2 linked regions of the Desulfosarcina ovata subsp. ovata genome follow. The protein of the gene in region 2 interacts with the protein of the main gene of each other region in a pairwise test. Links are inferred from orthologs where the notes say so. Each region holds a gene or a part of one and is shown on either strand. Other genes may lie near its edges. The genes, in order: lysA and GN112_RS05540.

Evidence for each region.
Region 1: the proteins of GN112_RS05540 (region 2) and lysA interact in binary tests that used the Escherichia coli proteins (3 or more experiments, as listed by UniProt). The link is inferred for Desulfosarcina ovata subsp. ovata from one-to-one orthologs.

The regions. Positions count from the first base shown.
Region 1 is NZ_AP021879.1:4,303,205-4,313,611, forward strand. The notes cover bases 2,541-5,475. They hold lysA (diaminopimelate decarboxylase), read right to left. Parts: upstream 4,662-5,475; coding sequence 3,420-4,661; downstream 2,541-3,419. Other genes in these bases: GN112_RS19030 (IS4 family transposase), read right to left, coding at 2,541-2,737; GN112_RS19035 (hypothetical protein), read right to left, coding at 2,970-3,407; GN112_RS19045 (class I SAM-dependent methyltransferase), read left to right, coding at 4,925-5,475. Also shown: GN112_RS19015 (YhdH/YhfP family quinone oxidoreductase), read left to right, coding at 1-362; GN112_RS19020 (hypothetical protein), read left to right, coding at 402-710; GN112_RS19025 (acyl-CoA thioesterase), read left to right, coding at 982-1,260; more of GN112_RS19030, read right to left, coding at 1,472-2,540; more of GN112_RS19045, read left to right, coding at 5,476-5,482; GN112_RS19050 (AsmA family protein), read left to right, coding at 5,498-7,552; GN112_RS19055 (PAS domain-containing protein), read right to left, coding at 7,549-8,988; GN112_RS19060 (homocysteine S-methyltransferase family protein), read right to left, coding at 9,125-10,066; GN112_RS19065 (hypothetical protein), read right to left, coding at 10,100-10,407. UniProt on the Escherichia coli protein: Specifically catalyzes the decarboxylation of meso-diaminopimelate (meso-DAP) to L-lysine. Is not active against the DD- or LL-isomers of diaminopimelate.
Region 2 is NZ_AP021879.1:1,252,249-1,262,532, forward strand. What follows is about bases 4,765-7,576. They hold GN112_RS05540 (response regulator), read right to left. Parts: upstream 6,610-7,576; coding sequence 5,920-6,609; downstream 4,765-5,919. Other genes in these bases: GN112_RS05535 (sensor histidine kinase), read right to left, coding at 4,765-5,854; phoU (phosphate signaling complex protein PhoU), read right to left, coding at 6,657-7,316; pstB (phosphate ABC transporter ATP-binding protein PstB), read right to left, coding at 7,393-7,576. Outside these bases: GN112_RS05520 (glycoside hydrolase family 2 TIM barrel-domain containing protein), read left to right, coding at 1-1,225; GN112_RS05525 (sensor histidine kinase), read right to left, coding at 1,366-2,688; GN112_RS05530 (HDOD domain-containing protein), read right to left, coding at 2,703-3,929; more of GN112_RS05535, read right to left, coding at 4,070-4,764; more of pstB, read right to left, coding at 7,577-8,190; phosphate ABC transporter permease PstA, read right to left, coding at 8,407-9,387; phosphate ABC transporter permease subunit PstC, read right to left, coding at 9,387-10,280. UniProt on the Escherichia coli protein: Response regulator member of the two-component regulatory system CpxA/CpxR which responds to envelope stress response by activating expression of downstream genes including cpxP, degP, dsbA and ppiA.

The sequences.
Region 1 (10,407 bases), 3.0 Mb from region 2 along the record:
CGTTGCTGAAAAGCCAGTGGGCCGGCAGCATCGATGCGGTGGGCGGAGATATCCTGGCAACCGCCGTCAAGTCGATGAACGCCAACGGCGTGGTCACCACCTGCGGCAATGCCGCCTCACCGGAACTGCCCGTCAATGTATACCCCTTCATCCTCCGGGGAGTGACCCTGGTGGGCATTGACTCTCAGAACTGTCCCATGCCCCACCGTTTGGAAACTTGGGAAAAGCTGTCTGATGAGTGGAAAATACCCATGCCGGAAACCATGGTCGAGGAGATCCGCCTGGAAGATCTGGATCAGCGGATCGATCGGATGTTGAACCGACAGCACAAGGGACGCAGCGTCGTCAATCTGACGAATTAAGGCGCCATCAACACAGAAGAAAATCTTGGGCGCGTGGTCATGCTCAGCCCCCCGAACCAGGGTAGTGAGGTTGCCGATGCCCTGAAGGAGAATCCTTTTTACCAATGGTACAACGGCCCGGCCGGACAGCCGTTGGGCACCGATCCAGACGGTTTTGTTGCCGGCCTGGGACCGGTCGACTACCCGGTGGGGGTGATTACCGGCAACACGCACGCCCTGTTCGATGCCTGGTTTTCCGAAAAGATCCCGGGCGATGACGATGGCAAGGTTTCCGTTGGACGGGCCAAGGTAAAAGGCATGAGCGATTTTTTAGTGCTGCCCTTTTCCCATCCCTATCTTAAACATTGATATGGTTGAACATATTGTCTATAGTAAACGCTTCATCGAAGCGAAGGACGTACTTATCTTTAGAACGGTGCTCTCCTTCTTACTTGAACCCGTTTTAGGCGATTGGCGGATAAGCATATACCAGGATGCGCAGGATTTTCATTCGTATTCAAGGCGGGCTTTTTTACGCATAGTGGGGCTATGTGTGGAAACGCCCAATGCAGAAGACGGATGAAAAGACAAGCAGGCGGGTATATTCTTTGACAGAAATCGCCTTAGAAGGTTGATTTGCATGTTTCATTTTTCAGTTGAACTGACGGTTGGAGAACAAGATGTCAATTATCGCAACCATGCGTCCGTTAACAAGTATTTGGTATTTTTTAATAAAGCAAGAATTGCGTACTTGGCGGCGCTGGGTTATGATTTCGACAGTGAAACCATAAATCCCGGGTTGATTGTCGCCGAATCGCATTGCTACTACAAAAAAGAGCTTGGATTGGGCGCTGTGATCACGGTGAAATGCAGAATCCGTGAAATCAATCAAAAGTCAATTGTCATGGAGTTTTTTTAATTACCCTGAAAGATCAGATCTGCGCCGAAGGTTCGGTGACCCTTTTGTACTTTGATTATCAAACCAGCAAAGTAACCGCTTTTCCGGCCCGGTTCATCAAAGATGCCCAAGCCTATGAAGGTTTGGCGGCCCTTTGATTATTCCGGGCGGTTGCCACTCCGACGGAAAAGACGAACACGAGTGTCGCGACAACCAATACTGTTCGGCACATTCATTGATAAGAGTATTGAGCAATAACTTTGGCGATATTCACATCAAATATTTCTAACAAATTATTTTTTACTGCTAATAACCAGTGAAGACCAATTTTATAAAACTGTTTTAATTTTTCTCCAAGAAGAGTTACTAACCCGCAAACATATGGTCTTTTTGCATTTGAATTGGAGCATGAAGATGAAGTTAGCAAGGCTTCGTTCTTATTATTTTCTTCAGATTCATGCTCATCTTTTTCATTTTCTCTGCTTATTATTTCCGTATCTTGTTTGAATGATAATAACAATAGATAAGCAATCATATACAAGTAGAATTGTATCTGTACGCCATGAGGAGATTGGCTCATTAAGTGAATTCCCTTGAAGGTTCTTTTTATGAAGCGAAAAAAAAGTTCCACTTGCCACCTGTAAGCGTAAAGCATTATAATTTCGTAAGTTGTCAAATCATTTCTGTTTGTGATCAAAATGTAGTTTTCGCCCATAGCCGTAAAGCTAACAATACGATAACTTGCTTTGTTTTCATCGCTATTGAATATTATATTTGAATCTGTGATGTCACTGAAAAATTTCAAGAATGTATCCGGTACGGTGGCAGTGAGACACTCTTTTACAGTGTACGTCATATTCGACTTTCCGCGAATAATAAAAAATGCATTGCTGTCGGATATCTGCTTGAACAGATTGAAAGCGATATAGCCTCGATCACAGACATATGTAATGCCTTCGCGAAGAATTTGCTTAACAAATTCTTTTTCGGAAAAGTTACCTTCCGTACTGATAAATTCGGTTGGAATCATTCGGTTGAGTTCAAAAGATAAATGCATTTTGATCGCATTAGCGGTTTTCTTGTAACAAGCCCATGCCATATTGGAAATGGCCGGAAAAAGCGAACCATCTACAATTAGCATTTTTCCAAGATGACTGATTTCCGGAATTTTATGCAAATCCAATTCTTTTACCAACTGATGGAATATATCTTTAAATATTTCTGGGGGATAACGATTAAACGCTTCATTATACATAGACTTCGATGCGACGACCAATCCTAATGCCTTAGCAGTTGGTGATGTTTTGATCTCAGTGACGATTTGTCCAACGCTTTTAATTCTGGTTATTATTCCAAAAAGCAAATTTGTGGTGAACGATGATAATGAAAGCTTGTAAGTGTCCAAATCATTATGGAGACTATTTTGATTAACCTCAATCAATGGTAGCACCGGTGATAGAATTGTTTGAAAAACATTTTTGTCGATGTGTTCGCTCATGGAGACCTCCTGATTAATTAATTGTACCCACCATGATTAAAACACAAAGCGATCTTTTTGTCCAGTGCTATTTTTTATTTTAATAACAGGATGTTATGGCAATATATATGCCGAACAGTATTGCGCGACAACCATCTTTTTCATCTCACTCCTTCCTTTGTCTGGTTCCCTCGCTCCTACGTGGGAACCCCACCTGATCAGGTACAAAACAACTTGTGCTCCCACGCAGAGTTTATTGCGCGGACCCTAAAACCATTCGATAGCGGTCGATCATTTCACGGCTCGCCAGTATGCTGCCATTGGCCTGATCGAACACCGCGTCATCCAGCCGGGCGAGCGCCCCGATTTTGAAAACCGGCATCCGGCCGATTTCGAGATTCGCCATGCTCTCAAGGCCATCGACGAAGGTGGTTGCCGGAACAAGATGAAAATCCAGATTGTTCAGGGTTTTTTTGGCTTTTTTTCCTGTATTCGGGTTTGAGGGAGAAACGCGGATTGGCGCGCCAAACGCCCCGGCATATTCTCCTGGATCGTAGTCGAAGTTTTCGTTCAGATCCTCAAAGGCCTTTACCCGGTCGCGCGTCTCTTCCGCATAAATGGTTCGGACTTTTCCGTCCAGGGGGATGGCGGCCTGGATGGCAGCCATGACAACGGCCATATCGTTGATCATCTTTCCGTGCCTTCATTCTACTTCCAAGGCAATCAGATCCTCGTATGTCTCCCTCCGGCGCACCAGAAGACTTTTTTCACCGTCCACCAGCACCTCGGCGGACCGGGGGCGGGAGTTATATTGGGATGCCATGCTGAACCCGTAGGCACCGGCAGAGAAAACGGCCAGCGTGTCCCCGGGCGCAAGGGCCGGCAACAGGCGATTCTGGGCCAGAAAATCGCCGCTCTCGCAGATGGGGCCGACCACATCGACCGTCATGAGGCCCCGGTCTGTGGGGGTGACTTCGCAGATGCGGTGGTAGGCACCGTAGAGCGAGGGACGCACCAGGTCGTTCATGGCGGCATCCACAATCACGAAATGCTTCATCGGCGTCTTTTTGGTGTAGAGCACCCGGGTAACCATGATTCCCGCGTTGCCGGCAATGGCTCGGCCCGGCTCAAGGATGACGGTCAGCTCACGTCCGGCCAGTGCTGTGGAAATCGCCCGGCCCAGGTCGGCCGGCAGGGGCGGCTGTTCGTCGTCGTAAGTGATACCCAGGCCGCCACCCAGGTCAAGATAACGGATGGCGATTCCCGAGGCATGCAGCCGATCGGTAAAGACGAGCAGTTTTTCCAGTGCCTCCACAATAGGACCGATCTGGGTCAGTTGGGAGCCGATGTGGCAATCCATGCCCACCGGATCCAGAAAGGGGTGCTTTCTGGCCATGAGGTAGGCACCCGTGGCCTCGAGCATATCGAGGCCGAACTTGTTTTCCTTGAGGCCGGTGGAAATGTAGGGATGCGTTTTGGGATCCACGTCCGGATTGATACGGATGCTGATGCGGGCCACTGTCTGCATCTCCTGGGCGATGCGCCCGATACATTCCAGTTCCTGGGACGACTCCACATTGAACATGAGAATGCCGGCCGACAGGGCCTCGCGGATTTCGTGAGCCTGTTTACCCACGCCGGAGAAGACAATTTTGGCGGGGGCGATACCGGCCCGCACCGCCCGGTACAACTCTCCACCGGAAACAATGTCGACACCGGCGCCGAGCGTGCCCAGGTGACGCAGCAGATTGACATTGCTGTTGGCCTTGACGGAAAAGCAGGTCAGATGATCAAGGCCTTTCAGTGCGGCATCGAAGGCCAGGAAATGGCGGGTCAGGGTTTTGGCAGAGTAAATGTACAGCGGTGTGCCGAATCGCTCGACCAATTCCGCCACCCGTACTTCCTCGGCCCAGAGCTGGCCCTCGCGGTATTCGAAATAATCCATTGCAGTACTCCTTGGCTGCGCCGGGTCCATGAAACAACAAGGATGTTGTCATGACGATCAGTGATTAATATATAGCATAACCATCGGCGTTGACGAAACTATAGCATTCAAGATAATGTTTTTAGGCTTCGTTATCGGTCGTCGCGGTATGGTTGATACAGCTTTCTCCCTCTGGCCTTGCCAAAAACATTATCTTAAACACCATACCGTCTGCGGGTAAAAGATCCCGGTAACCAAAAACATCAATCGGAGATTCATCGACCATGACCGATCAGGACCGCCGGCGCTGGGATGAAAAATATCGGAAAGACCCGGGGGCCGCTACTCCTGCCGCCATTCTGGAGAAATTCTGGCACCTGGCCCCCCTGGGCAACGCCGTGGACATCGCCTGCGGCAACGGGCGCAACAGCATTTTTCTGGCCGAGAAAGGGTTTGCGGTCGATGCGGTGGACATTTCGACCGTGGCCACCGCTAAGCTCACCGGGCGGCATCCCAACATCCATGTGCACTGCCTGGATCTCGACACCTGGCAGATGCCGGAAGATTGCTATACGCTGTTGGTCAACTTCCGTTTTCTCGATCGGCGCCTGTTCCCCATGATCCTGAAGGGGCTCAAACCGGGCGGCGTACTCATTTTCGAATCGTTCATCGGCAAGGAAAAAGATGATGCCTTTTGCCTGCAGCCCAACGAACTGCTGCACGCCTTTGAAAGCTTGCGCATCGTTTATTACGAAGAAAAAAAATCAGACGCCCACCATTCGGACAGGTTCGATCAGACGGCCGCACTGGTGGCGATCAAGATCCACCCCAATGTTGCATAAAAAAGGAGGTAAACGATGAATAAAGTGATCAAATGGATCCTTATCGGCGGCTTGGGTATCGTGGGGCTGCTGATCGTCATTCTTCTGGTCGTCCCATTTTTCGTGGATCTGAACACGTACAAACCGTTGATGGAAGAAAAAGTGGCCGCGGCCACCGGCAGGACTTTTCAGATCGGCAGTGACCTGAAGCTTTCCCTGTTCCCTTGGGCAGGCGTGTCCTTCTCTGATCTGGAACTGGGCAATCCAAAGGGATTTGAGAAACCGGCATTCCTGAAAATCAAATCCTTCGAGGTGCGGGTCAAACTGCTTCCTCTCCTGAAAAAAGATATCGAAGTCCAGAAATTCATTGCCAGTGGGCCGCAGGTGACGCTGATCAAACACCGTGACGGCAGGACGAACTGGCAATTTTCGACCCCGAAAGCGGCGCCCGCCGCCCCTGCTGTAAAACAAAAATCCCCTGCATCGGCTCAACCGACTGTGGATCAACCACTTGCGGAACTGCCGATCGGCAAGCTGGTGGTCGGCGATTTCGGTATCGATCAGGGGGCGATCGTTTATATCGACGAGGCGGCCGGCACCCGCCGGGAGGTGACCGATTTCAACCTGAGCCTTAAAAATGTCTCCTTTGACAATCCGGTTCAGTTCAAAACCAGTGCCCGGCTGGACAATCAACCGGTTGCCTTGGAAGGCAGCGTTGGACCGGTGGGCCGGGACATCGGCAAGGGAACCATCCCGATTGATATATCCATACAGGCATTCGAGGAACTCAACGTCAGCCTTGCCGGCAAGGTAACCAACCCGGCCCAAAACCCAAAAATTGAATTGGCCTTGGCGGTCAAGCCTTTTTCGGCGAAAGCCGTGATGAATCGGCTTGGACTGGGCAACACGGTTCAGACGGCCGATCCGGATGTGCTTAAAACGCTTAGCCTGACGGCAAATCTCAAGGCCGATCAGACGGCAGCCACCGTCTCCGAAGGCAAACTCACCCTTGATGCCACGGATATGGATTTTTCCCTGAATGCGAGCCAGTTTGACCGGCCCAAGATTGCCTTTACCCTCGACCTTAACCAGATCGACGTGGATCGCTACCTGCCCCCGCAATCGACTGCCCGGAAAACAACGTCTCAGCCCACCCCTGGTGGGGAGAAGCAACCGTCACCTAAAGCTGGGCAATCATCAACGCCGTCGGCACAGAAAACGATCGATTACACGGCGCTGCGTCAGCTTGTCCTGGACGGGAAAATGAAAGCCGGCAAGATCATTGTCAACAAAGCCGCTATCAGCGACCTGCAACTGACCGTGAAAGCCCAAAACGGCGTGTTTCGTCTCGATCCCTTCAGTCTCAACGCCTACCAGGGAACCATTGCCGGAAGCGGTCTGTTCAATGTGAAAGGCACGGTCCCGTCCAGCAGTATTGACACGCAGATCCGCAACCTTCAGGTGGCGCCGCTGCTGAAGGACCAGATGGAAAAGGATATCCTGGAGGGCACCACCAACGCCGAGATCAAACTGAAAATGGCCGGTGACGATCCGAATCGGATCAAACGGACCCTGAGTGGCGAAGGTGAGATTCGCCTGACCGATGGTGCCATTGTGGGCGTCGATCTGCCCAACATGGTGCGCAACACCAAGGCCGCCTTTGGACTGGCAGAGACCTCCGGAGAAAAGCCACGTACCGATTTTACCGAACTGAAAATCCCTTTTTCCGCCGCAAAGGGCGTGATAACGACCCAGCAGACCAGCATGAGTTCGCCATTTTTGCGTCTGCTGGCCGCCGGAAGCGCAGATCTGGTAGAAGAGACCGTCGACTTCAGGATCGAACCGAAGCTGGTCGGCACGATGAAGGGCCAGGGGGATACGACCCAATACACCGGACTGGTTGTGCCGGTGCTGGTCTCCGGTTCCTTCTCAGACCCGAAATTCAGACCCGACCTTAAATCCGTCGCTCAGCAACAGCTCGAAGAAAAGGTATTCGAAAACGAGAAAGTAAAAAAGCTGTTCGAAAAAGAGGAAGTCAAACCGTATGAAGATACGGTCAAGGGATTGTTGAAGGGGGTCTTGAACAATTAGCGTTTGTCGTGGATTTCATAAATGGTGCCCCCGCAACCATCGGGCACCTCTTCGATGTGCCAGTAGGTTTCCCGTACCGCCGCCATTGGACCGACGATCTTGTGGTAGGCTTTCTCCATCTCATCCAGGCACTCGAGGATGTCTGCGGTATCCTGCATGCCGTCCTGTACGCTTTCGCGAATCATCTGGATGTTCATCAACAGGGTCATCAGCGGCGTATTGATTTTGTCGCTCAAACCGCCGGCCATTTTTTTGATGGTCTCCAGTTTCTGGAGTTCAAGGGTGTGGGTGACATTGTGGACGATCCCCTGGTAGGAAAGATCGCCGGTTTGAGATTGGCCGTCCCTGACGGCATTGATGACAACATCGATAATGGCGTCGTTGGCCATTTTCCACTTGGTCAGCTGTTGCGCATGACCCTTTTCCTCCAACTGGTTCAGTAAGCGCTCCCGCTGGCGCTGATCGATATAGGCATCCAGGATGTTGCGGCCTTTCAGATCCTCGCCAAAGCCCAAAAGCTTCATTCCCGCCGGATTCAGCTCAAGAAAATTCCCCGCCCGGTCCACGCGGTAGATCATGTCGGTGCTGTTTTTCAGGATGCTGGACAGTTTGCGGCGTTCCTCCTTCAGCTCCAGTTCACGGTTCTTCTGGTCGGTAATGTCGACCAGCGTGTGGTCGATCCGACGCGGCATCCCGTGGCCGTGCTCGACGAAAAGGGTGTTGCCCATGTCGCGCACCCATCGGGTCTGATGGCTGTTGTTGACGATCGGGTATTCGATTTCCTCGGTTTCATGGATGTCGGGAAACTTGTTGTAGAATTCCATGACTTGCGGCAGATGGTCCGGATGGACAAAATCGAACAGGTGGCGCCGGCCGTTCATGATATCTTTGATGGAACAGCCCAACAACGCCTCCACATGCCGGTTGACCAGTAAAATGTCGTTGCAGTCGTAAGGCGCGAAGGAGATGAGCACACTCTCCGTATCGTCCAGATGGCTGCGCATACGGCGGTTATCCCGCTCCAGGGCGACAATGCGATCCTGGAAATCGGTGACATCGGTCAGGCTGCAGCAGATGCCCGGATCGTCGGTATACTGGCCGCGCAGCTGCAGCCCAGCGACCGTCAAGCGGACCTGACGTCCGGCACTGGTACCGCGCTCCAGCCTGAAAGTAATCGGTGCGGCAGAGGCCACATCGACCTGCCGCAGGTAGTCAGAGACGAAAGCACGGTCATTTTCGGCCACCATACTCAAAAACGTGCATCCGAGAATCTCGCCGCGGTTTCGGCTGGTCATTTCACACAGCGCATTATTGGCGTAGATCACCCGCCCCCGGACAAGCACCGCCACCCCTTCGGAGAGCAGTGAAAGGACGTGGCGCCAGGGAATCGGATTGGCCGACGGAAAGAGATCGTCCTGATTGTCGCGGTCAAGCATGGCAGCCTTCACCCCAATGCAACATTGGGGTTCTTTCGGTTGGGAAGCAAACCTGATTCCACATATCATCGGCCCGCAGCAGGATCAAGCGCAAACGCTTATGGGCGAAAAAGCAATCTGCCCGATAGCGCGTCTCTCAACTTCCGCGAAAATCGGGGTACCGCGCCGTGATCAGGTCTCGCAGTTTTTTGATGTGCGCCGGTCGGGTGCCGCAGCAGCCGCCGATGACGCTTGCCCCGGCGTCAAGCCAACGGGCCGCATGAACGGCATAGGCGTCCGGCCCCAGATCGTTGCGCAGGGGGAGCAGACCGTCTGATGTCTTTTGCCCGTCCAGCCGCCAATCCGCCGGGATGGGGTGAAAGGTGTTGGCATAGCCACCGACACGCTGGTTCGTTGCCGCCGACAGCTTGGGGATGGCCCGGGTGATACTTGCCGGTGAGGCACAGTTGGTGAGAAATCCGCTTACCGGCAGATCGGCCAGCATAAATACCGCCTGGGCAATCGTCTCACCGCTGCGCAGCCGGCCGGACTCATCCTCGTGCAGCGTCCACGACACCCACACCGGCCTGCCCGTCTCACAAGCCGCTTCAGCGGCGGCCCGGGCTTCAACGGCGCTGGACATCGTTTCACACAACAGCAGGTCCACGTGGGGGGCCAGCAGGCGGGCCTGCTCGCGATAGCAAGTGAGACTTTCCGCTTTCGGTCCCACGAGATCGGGTCGGAAGCTTCCCCGAAGCGGCGGCAGGGAGCCGGCCACGAGCACCGGCCGCGCTGCCTTATCGCAGGCTTCGCGAGCCAGGGCGCAGGCCTTTTGGTTGAGTTCGGCAAAACGATCCGCGATCCCGGCCTTGGCCAGATCGTCGCGGATGAGCCCGTACGTGTTGGTGGTGATGATGTCAGCGCCCACCGTGATATAGTCCCTGTGGATCTGGCGCACCACATCAGGCGCGTCGATCAGGCCCTGGGCGGACCAGATCGATTCGGAAAGTGCAACGCCCCGAAACTGGAGTTCCCGCCCCATACCGCCGTCTAGCAGTACCGGCCGGTCGGGGAGATCGGGTTGAGGTCTTTTTGCCATGAGTGCCTAAATATCCATTCCGGGGTTATCAAGTCAAGTAAGCTTGAGTTGTTCCCTGAACCGGCCCGGGTCCTCCATATACAAACCGATACTCCGGTGAATGCCTAGTGTTCTGACCAGCTGGATGCCCTGGCGGCGATAGCGGTACTGCGATAAATCGGGTACGTTGCCAGCCCACCTTTCGAAATTCAGGTTGTCTGGCAGCCCCCCCGGATAACGGTCGCAATAACGCGCCAGAACGCGATCCACCAGTCCGCCCACCACCGACTCCTCCACCGCCATCCACTCATCAGCCATTTGTCTTGCCGCAGCCAGGCTCTTGGACGGATCCTGCCGCAAAG
Region 2 (10,284 bases):
CTATTTCATTAAAGGCATCGGCGGTCGGCAATATTTAACCATGGCGGCCGAATCCGGAGCCAATTCGGTCCGTACCTGGGCCAGCCATGATGCCGGCGGAATCCTGGACCGTGCAGATCGCCAGCAAATGACCGTCATGTTGGGCATCTGGCTTTCCCACAAGCGATCGGACTATCTGGATGGTGCCTACAGAAAACGCAAAGTGGATGAAGTCCAACGTCTTTTGAACAATCACAAAAACCATCCGGCGCTGTTGATCTGGGCCCTGGGCAACGAAATCAACCTGCAGGGGGCCAATACCCCGGAAGCCTGGCAGTTCGTCGAGCAGTTGGCCCGGCTCATAAAAAGCCAGGACCCCTATCACCCCGTCATCAGCGTCGTTGCCTTCGATCACCTGTCGGTGGCGAATATCGCCGTTCACGCCCCAAGTCTGGACGCGGTCGGCATCAATGCCTATGGTGCGCTCTCCGATGTTCGCAAGATGATCGACAGCACCGCGTATAACGGCCCCTATATCATCACCGAGTGGGGGGTAGACGGCCATTGGGAAGCTCGCCGTACGGTCTGGGGACGTCCCATTGAACCCACCAGCGCGGAAAAAGTCCGGTACCACATCGACCGCTACCGGGAAAACATCCTAGACAACCGTGACCGCTGCATCGGCTCCTATGTGTTCCTCTGGGGGCAAAAGCAGGAACGGACTCCCACCTGGTACAGTATGTTTATCGAAAATCTGCCCGGCGGTGAGATGCTAGCGGCCTCATGCCCTACCGTGGATGCGATGCACTTCAACTGGTCCGGACACTGGCCGGCCAATCAGGCACCGGCGGTGGCATCCATGACCGTTAACGACAAGGTGGCCGGCGGGGATGTCCGACTCAATCCCGGCGAAGCCTTTGTCGCCCGGGTGGCGGCATCCGATCCGGATGATGACGGTTTGCGCTATGTCTGGCAAATAATGGAGGAGCCATCCGAACTCAGCATCGGCGGCGCCCATGAGCCCCTCCCCGGTGTGCTGGGTGATGTGGTTGACGGGCATTTCCCGGAATTTATGTTCAATGCGCCGAACAAATCCGGTGAATACCGGTTGTTTGTCTATGTCCTCGATCAGAACGGGCACGTCGGCACCGCCAATTTCCCTTTTGCAGTAAACATCCCTTCATCATTAAAAGCCGACACCAACCCGCCTGTTCCGGAAAACAACACGTCGATACCGCCGTCGTAAGTCTCGAAGAACGAAAACAAGCAATGCAGTGAAGGTCAAAACCGGCTTGCGTCTCACCTTGCAGCCCCACTTAAGGATATTATTTTTTTGAATTTGGATTTGGATACAAAGGAAGAAACCTGCAACGGACGGATATGTTGTCAGGCAGACTTGGGCAGATAGAGTTGAATGCGGGTTCCTTTTCCCGTTTGCGAGTCAACATGGATCCAGCCCTTATGGCGTTTGACGATACCGGAGACCGCGGCCATGCTTAATCCCCTACCCTGAAATTTGGTTGAATAGAAAGGCTCGAACAGCCGGCGCAAAGTATCGCCATCCATTCCCGACCCGTTATCCTCGAAGGCAATGGACATATATTCGCCGGGTGCGAGTTCGTTTTTCATCTCTTCCGGTAGATCGTTCCATGGAAACAGCCGGCTGCTGATCCGAATGAGCCCTTTTTCAGGAATCGCTTCATCCGCATTGGCGATGATGGCCAGGATGGCCGTCCGCATCTGAATCAGATCAACGTTAACGGTGGTGGATTCATCAGCTAGGTCAACCTGCAGGTCTACCGTCGCTTTGATGGCGCGTTTGATTTCCGGTACGATTTCGGTGAACAGAGTGTTGATGGTCATGACCTGATTGGCGATAAATGTGCCTCCGCGTGCGTAGGCCAGCAGTTGACTGGTCAAACTTGACATCCGTTCAATGACCGGACGGGTTCGCTCGATGTGGGTCATGACCTTGGCGTCTCCATCGGCGAACATGGATATGAGATCAATCTTACCTGTTAATACTTGAAGCGCATTGTTGAACTGGTGAGCGACTCCCCCAGCCAATGCAGCGATGGCCTCCATATTCTGGGCCGTTAACAGCTGTTTTTCATATTGGAGCAGTTGACGGGTTTTCCGCTCGACCTCATCTTCCAGGTCCTGCTGCTGTTTTCGCAGCATTGACGAATAGATTAGGCTTTCGATGCCATTGGATGCATTACGAAGGATAATGGATACAATTTCCAATGAAGCAGTGTTAAGATTCGACATTTGAGACGGAAAAATCCCGATAAACAGCCCCCTGATTCGCGCATAGGTTGCCATTACATGGAGCAGGACTTTACGTTGACCGTCCTTGGAATTCAACGTGATCCCCCGCCGTTCACGGATCGCCCAGGCAACGAATCCATTATCGATCATAAACGCCAGTTCCGCTTCCAGAAAAGCTTTTTCATCAACCGGCATACATTGGCAAATCTGCAAATCGGACGTCTTCTCATCCACAAGACAGATGGCACAGGAATCGAAGCGAATGATGCGCTTGATGCGTTTGATCGTTTCCCCTGCGATCGCTTCGGGTGTGCATTCACGGCTGACTTCTTCTTGAAAGTCACCCAACGTCAGGGCATATTCAAGGGCATTGTGAATAGACCGAAGGCGGTCTTCTTGAGGGTCCCCATTCAACATCGCTTTTTCGCCCGTGACCATAAAACGAACTCCGATTATTGATTACTGAAAATGGCATCCATCGGTCCGAATTGATGAACAATTTGACGAAAAACCATTTTGATGCTCTCCTTGGATTTCACCACTTGACCCAGAACAGAACAGTCAAAATGGGGGACGGATCGCTCACCACTGCTGCCGATAGCGAGTCCATGGGCAATGATATCCGCCACGTGGACGATCCCTGCCGTCTTTGGATCGGGTGCGCTGCCGGGTGCGTGGTGGTGCACGATGTTGGCAGTCAAATCACCGGGAAGGTTCCATTTTTTCAGTAACACCGTTGCAACTTGGGGATGGCTCAATCCAAGGATCTTTTTCTCGGCCTGAAATATGGATGTGTCGGAAGAAAAACCCACTCCCAGGCAGGCTTTTGCATGCTCCGGATAATATTTATATAAAATCAATTTGCCGACATCGTGCAATAATCCCGAAACAAACAACTGTTCGGTCTGCGCCATATTGTTCTGGGCCGCCAGTATTCTCGATACCATACCACAAGCCAGGCTATGACGGATAAACGCCTCCATGTTCATGACATCATCGGGAATATCCTGAAACGCCTGCATAACACAGATGCCGAGGGCCAACCCGCTGATTTCTTTCGTTCCAATAATGGTCACGGCACGGGATATGCGGTCAATCTTGGACGGAAAGCCATAATATGCGGAGTTGACAATTTTCAATAGCATGGCGGCCAGGCTGGGGCTCCTGGAAACAACTTGAGCGACATCGTTCGAGGTTGCCAATGGGTCGGCAATGACCTGGTTCAGTTCTGAAATGATCGTCGGTGCATCCGGCAGTTTGATATCGGTTTGATCAATCTGTTTTTTAAGTTTTTCAGGTTTACCCAACGTTTGGCCATCCGGTAAAATTTGGCAGGATAATGCATGGCTATCCCCGAATGTGCCTTTTATTCGCTGGATCAACGCGTTTTTGTAAATTTCTTTCAATATTGGGTGATTGAGGTCGGCTTTCTTGTAGACGAGGTCGATGGACGCTTTTACCATCGCGACCTGTTCATCATCCAGAGGTGGAAGATCGGTGGCCTTTTCGTCTGTGCTTCCGACGATGCTGACACCCGCGACTCCCCATATTTTTAATATCCGAATATGGTTTTGAGCTATTTTCTGTCCTTTGGACAGCAGCAAGCGGGTATTCAAGTCATGGACATCGGCGTCCAGGACCATCCCTTGCTTCAAATTTTCGACTGCAATGTAGCCCATGGAATCCGGCCTGATCAATTTTGGTCCAATGCCTCGCCAGGCGGCACTGAATTACATATTATCGCCTCTACGTTGCAGTATCGTCATAATGCACTAATACTTGACCATGTTTTTCAAGCCTGGTGGGATTGTATGCGGGATTAAATTTTGTTCCTGACCGGTAGGTGCAGGGTGAAGGTACTGCCTTTTTCCAATTCACTTTCAACGGTAACCCTACCACCGTGGGCCTGGGCGATGTGCTTGACAATGGCCAATCCCAGGCCGGTGCCCCCGAGTTTGCGGCTGCGGGCCTTGTCCACCCGGTAAAAACGCTCGAAAAGTCGGGAAAGATGCTTTTTGGCGATACCCGGTCCCTGATCGATAAATCGGATCTCAATCTGGTCCCCGTTTTTCAGCGCCTCGATCCGGATGACGCTGTCTTCGGGACTGTATTTGATGGCGTTATCCAGCAGATTGACGGCTGCCTGTTCCAGAAGAGTCGCATCAAAGAGTCCGCAAAGATCCGCCTTGCAGGCGAGCTTCACGGCAATGCTCTTCTCCTGGCTGGCCTCGTGGCACAGATGGATGGCCGTATTGAGCACCGACTCGATACGGCAGTTTTCGGTGCCGATCTGCTGGACCTCGTCATCCCGTTCGATACGCGACAGTTGCATCAGTTCTTCGATGATGGCCGCCAATCGGTTGACGTGCTTTTCGATGATATCAAGAAAACGGCGGGTCTCCTCACGGTTCTCCAGATCGCCGCTGGAAAGCGTTTCCACAAACCCCTTGATGGCCGTCAGGGGGGTTTTGATCTCATGGGAAACCGAAGCGGCAAAATCGCGGCGCATGTTCTCCAACCGGCGCAACTGGGTCACATCATTGACCACCACCAACCCGCCGAGCCGCTTGCCAACGGCATCCATTAGCGGGGTGCAGGCCACATTAAAAATCTGTTCGCCATTTTGCAGATGGACAATATCGGATTCAAGGCTTTCCCCTGTCCCGAGACTCTGATCCATCAGCGTCTGGAAATCGTGGTTCCGGATAATCTCCAAAATGCTGCGTCCACTGACCTTCTCGGTGGACACATTGAACATCATCACCGCCGCCGGGTTGATGCTGATCACCCGTTGATCCAGATCAGTGGCGATCACCCCCTCACGCATGCTGGCCAGCACCGATTCGGTTTTCTTGCGTTGGTTGGTCATCTCCTCCATACGGTGACGGAGCTGGTCGGCCATGCGGTTCATGGTCTCCGCCAGGGCTGAAAACTCGCGCGTCCGGGGAATCGGCAGGCGATAGAGAAGGTCACCGTCGGCAAATCGCCGGGCACCTTCGCGCATGCGCTCGATGGGAGTGGTGATGCGTTTGGACACGGCCCAGCTGACCCCCGAGGCCAACAGGGCCACCAACAGGGCGCCGATGGCGATACGAGAGCGGATCACACCAATGCGTTCATCAATGGCGGTCACCGGAATGGACGTGCGCATGACACCGATCATTTTCTCATCGGCCACCAACGGTAGGGCCACATACATCATCTTTTGCTGCAGTGTCTCGCTGAATCGCACACTGACCCCCAGCGTACCCTGGTAGGCGTCGCGAATCTCCTCACGATCCATGTGGTTGGCCATGTTGGCCGGCAACTCCTCGGAATCTGCCACCACATTCCCGTCGGGGAGAATAACGGTCACCCGCTTCACGGTTTCGCCGGCGGCGTCCTTGCAGAGCCGGTCCAACGCCGCCGCATCCAACGGACGCAGCAGGCGCATCACCTGTTTTTTCAGCATCTGGCCGCTGACTTCCAAATCCGCCTGGGTACGGTCCAGGTAAAACTGACGCGTAAAACTGAGCGCATACCAGCTCACGGCAAACAAGGAGACCAGGGTGATCAGCAGGTAGGAAGGAAACAGCTGATAGATGAGGCGTTTTTTCTTATTCATCGGAGTCAATCGGTTTTGAGGGAAGATAGGGTTGACGGATTTGTAAAATATTGGTGGCTCGCATGTCAGCTTTCAATGAACCGGTAGCCCACACCGCGGACCGTTTCAATATAGTGACCGAAACGGCCCAGTTTCTTTCTCAGGCCCACGATCTGAACATCCACACTGCGGTCGGTAACCGGATAGTCGTCACCACGTACGGCATCCACGATCTGGGTACGGGTAAACACCCATCCCGGCCTTTTGGCCAGGAAAAAAAGCACCTGGAATTCGGTGTACGTCAGGTCCAGCGACTGACCGTTGGCCGTCACATGGCGACGCCCCGGATGGATGGCGAGTTCCCGAACCTTCAGCACATCGCCGTTCATCTCGGAAAGCCCGCTGCGCCGCCGGATCACCGCGCGCATGCGGGCGATCAGAATCCGTGGTGAAAAGGGTTTGGTCACATAATCATCGGCGCCCAGTTCAAGGCCGGCGACCACATCGGCCTCTTCCCCCTTGGCGGTCAGCATGACGATCGGTGTCTCCTTGGTGCGTGAGTTCTGCCTGAACCGCCGGGCCACTTCGAGGCCATCGATGCCGGGCAGCATCAGATCCAGAATGATCAGGTCCAACGGTTCGGCTTCAGCCGCCTGGAGCGCTTCTTCCCCCGAGGCGGCACACACCACCGTATATCCTTCACGAGCCAGGTTGTAGCGGACCAGTTCGAGGATGTCCTCCTCGTCGTCCACCACCAATATTTTCTCTTTTTTCATTCGATTACCATTTGATGGGATGGGGGTTGCAAGGACTTCGACGGCCATCAATCGAGTTTTCCGTGCCGCACGATCTCACCCTCGATCATGTAGATCACTTCTTCGGCAATGTTGGTCGCATGGTCGCCCAGCCGCTCGATATGTCGGGAAATAAGCAACAGGTTGATCATGTAGCCGATATCTTTGGTGGCGCCGTCGGCCATGGCCTGTTTGATGCGATCATAGGCCTCGTTCTTGAGTTTGTCCACCTCATCATCCAGTTTGAGAACCTCGATGGCCATGTCGAGGTCCTGGTTGACCAGGCTGTCCAGGCTCATGCGCAGCATGGTTTCGGCTTTTTCGGCCATCACCGAATAATCGAACTGGTACGGGGCCACCGGCTGTTTGGCGATCTGCTGCACCCGCTGGGCGATATTGACCACCTGGTCGCCGATGCGCTCCAGGTCGTTGTTGATTTTGACCACCGCAATCAGAAAGCGCAAATCGGCGGCCACCGGCTGATGCAGGGCAATGATCTTGAGACACTCCTCCTCGATCTCCACCTCCATTTCATCGATTTCGTGATCCAAGCGCATGATATCCCTGGCCAGAACCACATTGCGTTCCTCGATGGCCGCTTTGATCCGGTGCACCCCCTGTTCGACCAGCGCGCCCAGGGAGAGGATCATCTTCTTGACTTTATCCAGTTCTCTTTGAAAGTGTTTCACGATCAAAATTCCTTTGTGGTGCGATTATGGACCGTTGGGTCTAAGGCGGCATGCCGCACAAGGGATGGGCCGGGGATCAACCGAAACGGCCAGTAATGTAGTCCTCGGTCTGTTTCTTTTTCGGCCGGGTGAAAATCGTGTCGGTCTCGCCGACTTCGATCAGCTTGCCCATGTAAAAGAACGCCGTTACGTCGGAGACCCGGGCGGCCTGTTGCATGTTGTGCGTGACGATGATGATCGTATAGGTCTCCTTGAGCTGATGAATCAGCTCTTCGATCTTCTGGGTGGCGATGGGGTCCAGGGCGGAGGCCGGCTCGTCCATCAGCACCACTTCGGGTTTTACCGCCAGGGCCCGGGCAATGCACAGACGCTGCTGCTGACCGCCGGACAATCCCAGAGCCGTTGCCTGCAACCGGTCCTTGACCTCGTCCCAGATGGCCGCCTGTTTGAGGCTCTCTTCGACCCGCTCCTGGACAAACGCCTTGTCCTTGACCCCGTTCACCCAAAGCCCGTAAGCCACGTTGTCGAAAATCGATTTTGGGAAAGGGTTGGGCTTCTGAAAAACCATGCCCACCTTACGACGCAGCATGACCACGTCCACATCCGGGGCATAGATATCTTCCCCGTCCAGAGTGATGGCCCCTTCCACCCGGCTGATGGGAATCAGGTCGTTCATCCGGTTGAGGCAACGCAAAAACGTGCTTTTGCCGCATCCCGAGGGACCGATCAGGGCGGTTACCTCGCAAGATTTGAAATTCATCGAAACCCCGTGCAGGGCCTTGAAGTCGCCATAATAAAAATCAAGATTCTCCGCAGTCATCTTGATGTCCGTGCGGGTGGTCTTCGGTTCTTCCTGTTGTGCAGGACGGTTCATGGTATGCATCCTAACCGGAATCGGTGTTAAGGATCGGGAATTTTATTAATTAAATGAAATTGCTTGTTCTTGCGCCCGTCTTCCGCGTTGCATCAACGGCCACATACTCCCGGTATGCAACCCTTGATGCGCCTTGAAGACGAACACAAGCCCGGCGCAATTACGTTCAATTAATTTCATCCCCGATCCTAAGGCAATGGGTATCGGCAACGCCGATCATTGCAGGTTCTTGCGCAACCGGGATCGCCAGATGATGGCCAGAAGATTCATTCCCAGTACCAGCGCGATCAGAACAATGGCGGTCCCATACTGCAGATGACGGGTTTTCTCGATCTCCGTGCCGGCCGTGGCCAATACGTAGATGTGATAGGGCAGCGCCATGACTTCGTTGAAAATGGAGCTGGGCAATTTGGGGGTAAAAAACACCGCGCCGGTAAACATGATCGGCGCCGTTTCGCCGGCCGCCCGGCTGATGCCCAGGATGGCACCGGTAAGAATCCCCGGCATGGCCGACGGCAGGACCACCCGCCAGATGGTCTGCCACTTGGTGGCCCCCAGCCCGAGTGAGGCCTCGCGGTAGGTATCGGGAACGGATTTGAGCGCCTCCTCGGTAGAGCCGATAATCACCGGCAGGGACATGGCCCCCAGGGTCAGGGCACCGGCGGCGATACTCACGCCCATTTTCAGAATTACCACGAAAAAGGCCAGCCCGAAAAGACCGAACACCACCGAGGGAACGCCGGCCAGATTGTTGATCCCCAGGCGGATCAGACGCACGGTTCTGCCTGGCCGGGCGTATTCCTTCAGGTAGATGGCCGAAGCGATCCCGATGGGCAGGGCGACGATGATGGCGCCGAAACTGAGGCAGAAGGTGCCCACGATACAGGGCAGGATGCCCCCCTTGGTCATCGACTCCATGGGCGGCTGGGTGAGAAATTCCCAACTGATGGCCCGCCACCCGTTGGCCACCATGAAATAGATGATCACCAGAAGGGCGATGCCGTTGATGGCCGCCGCCCCCCGGAAAAGGCCGAAAAATAGATTCTGGATCCGCTTTCGCCGTTTGTCGTATGCCGCGCTGACGCCGGGAAAGGGGTGTGGGGTGCTCGACATGGGTTTGACCTGTATCCTTGGCACGGCGATCGGGTCGCCGGCTGTTTTTTTCCGCGTCACATCGGAAACCAGTAGCGAATTCATTACAGGGACGCCTCCCCCACCTGGGAGTAGCGGTGGGCGATATGGTCAGCCACAATATTGAACAGCATGGTAAAGATGAAAAGAACGATGCCGGTGGCAAACAGGGCATAGTAGTGCTCTCCCCCGACCGGCGCCTCGGCCATCTCGGCGGCAATGCTGGCCGGCATGGGCCGCACCGGGTCGAAAATCGAACCGGGCAGCATGGCCGCACCACCAGCCACCATGAGTACCACCATGGTTTCCCCGACGGCCCGGGAAAGCCCCAGGATAATGGCCGTGCTGATGCCGGACAGCGATGCCGGAACCACCACGCGCACGATGGTCTGCAGTTCGGTGGCCCCCAAGGCCACCGACGCCTCACGCAGCGCACCCGGTACGCTGTGAATGGCATCCTCGGAAATGCTGCAGATGGTCGGAATGGACATGAAGGCCAGCATCAGGGAGGCATTGAACAGGTTCAGACCGGTGGGGATGTCAAAAATCCTCTGCAGAAACGGCGCCACCAGCACCATGCCGAAGAAACCGATTACCACTGACGGCAGGGCCGCCAAAAGCTCGACCACCGGTTTGACGATTTCGCCCACCCGGGGAGTGGCAATTTCGGAAAGGTAGATGGCCGTCATCACGCCCAGGGGCACGGCAATCGCCCCGGATACGGCGGTCACCGCCACCGAGGCGACAATCAGGGGGAAAATGCCAAAATCGGCCGGATCCGAGGTGGGGTACCAGTATTTGCCGAAGACAAAATCCGTTACCGAGACGGTTTTGAAAATCGGCAAGCCCTCCTTGAACAGGAAAAGCATGATCAGAAACAAAATGCTGATGGATGCCGTGGCGATAATGAAAAAAAGCGCCTGCATCGATCGTTCAGTGGTCTGGCGGCGGTTGGCCATCGGT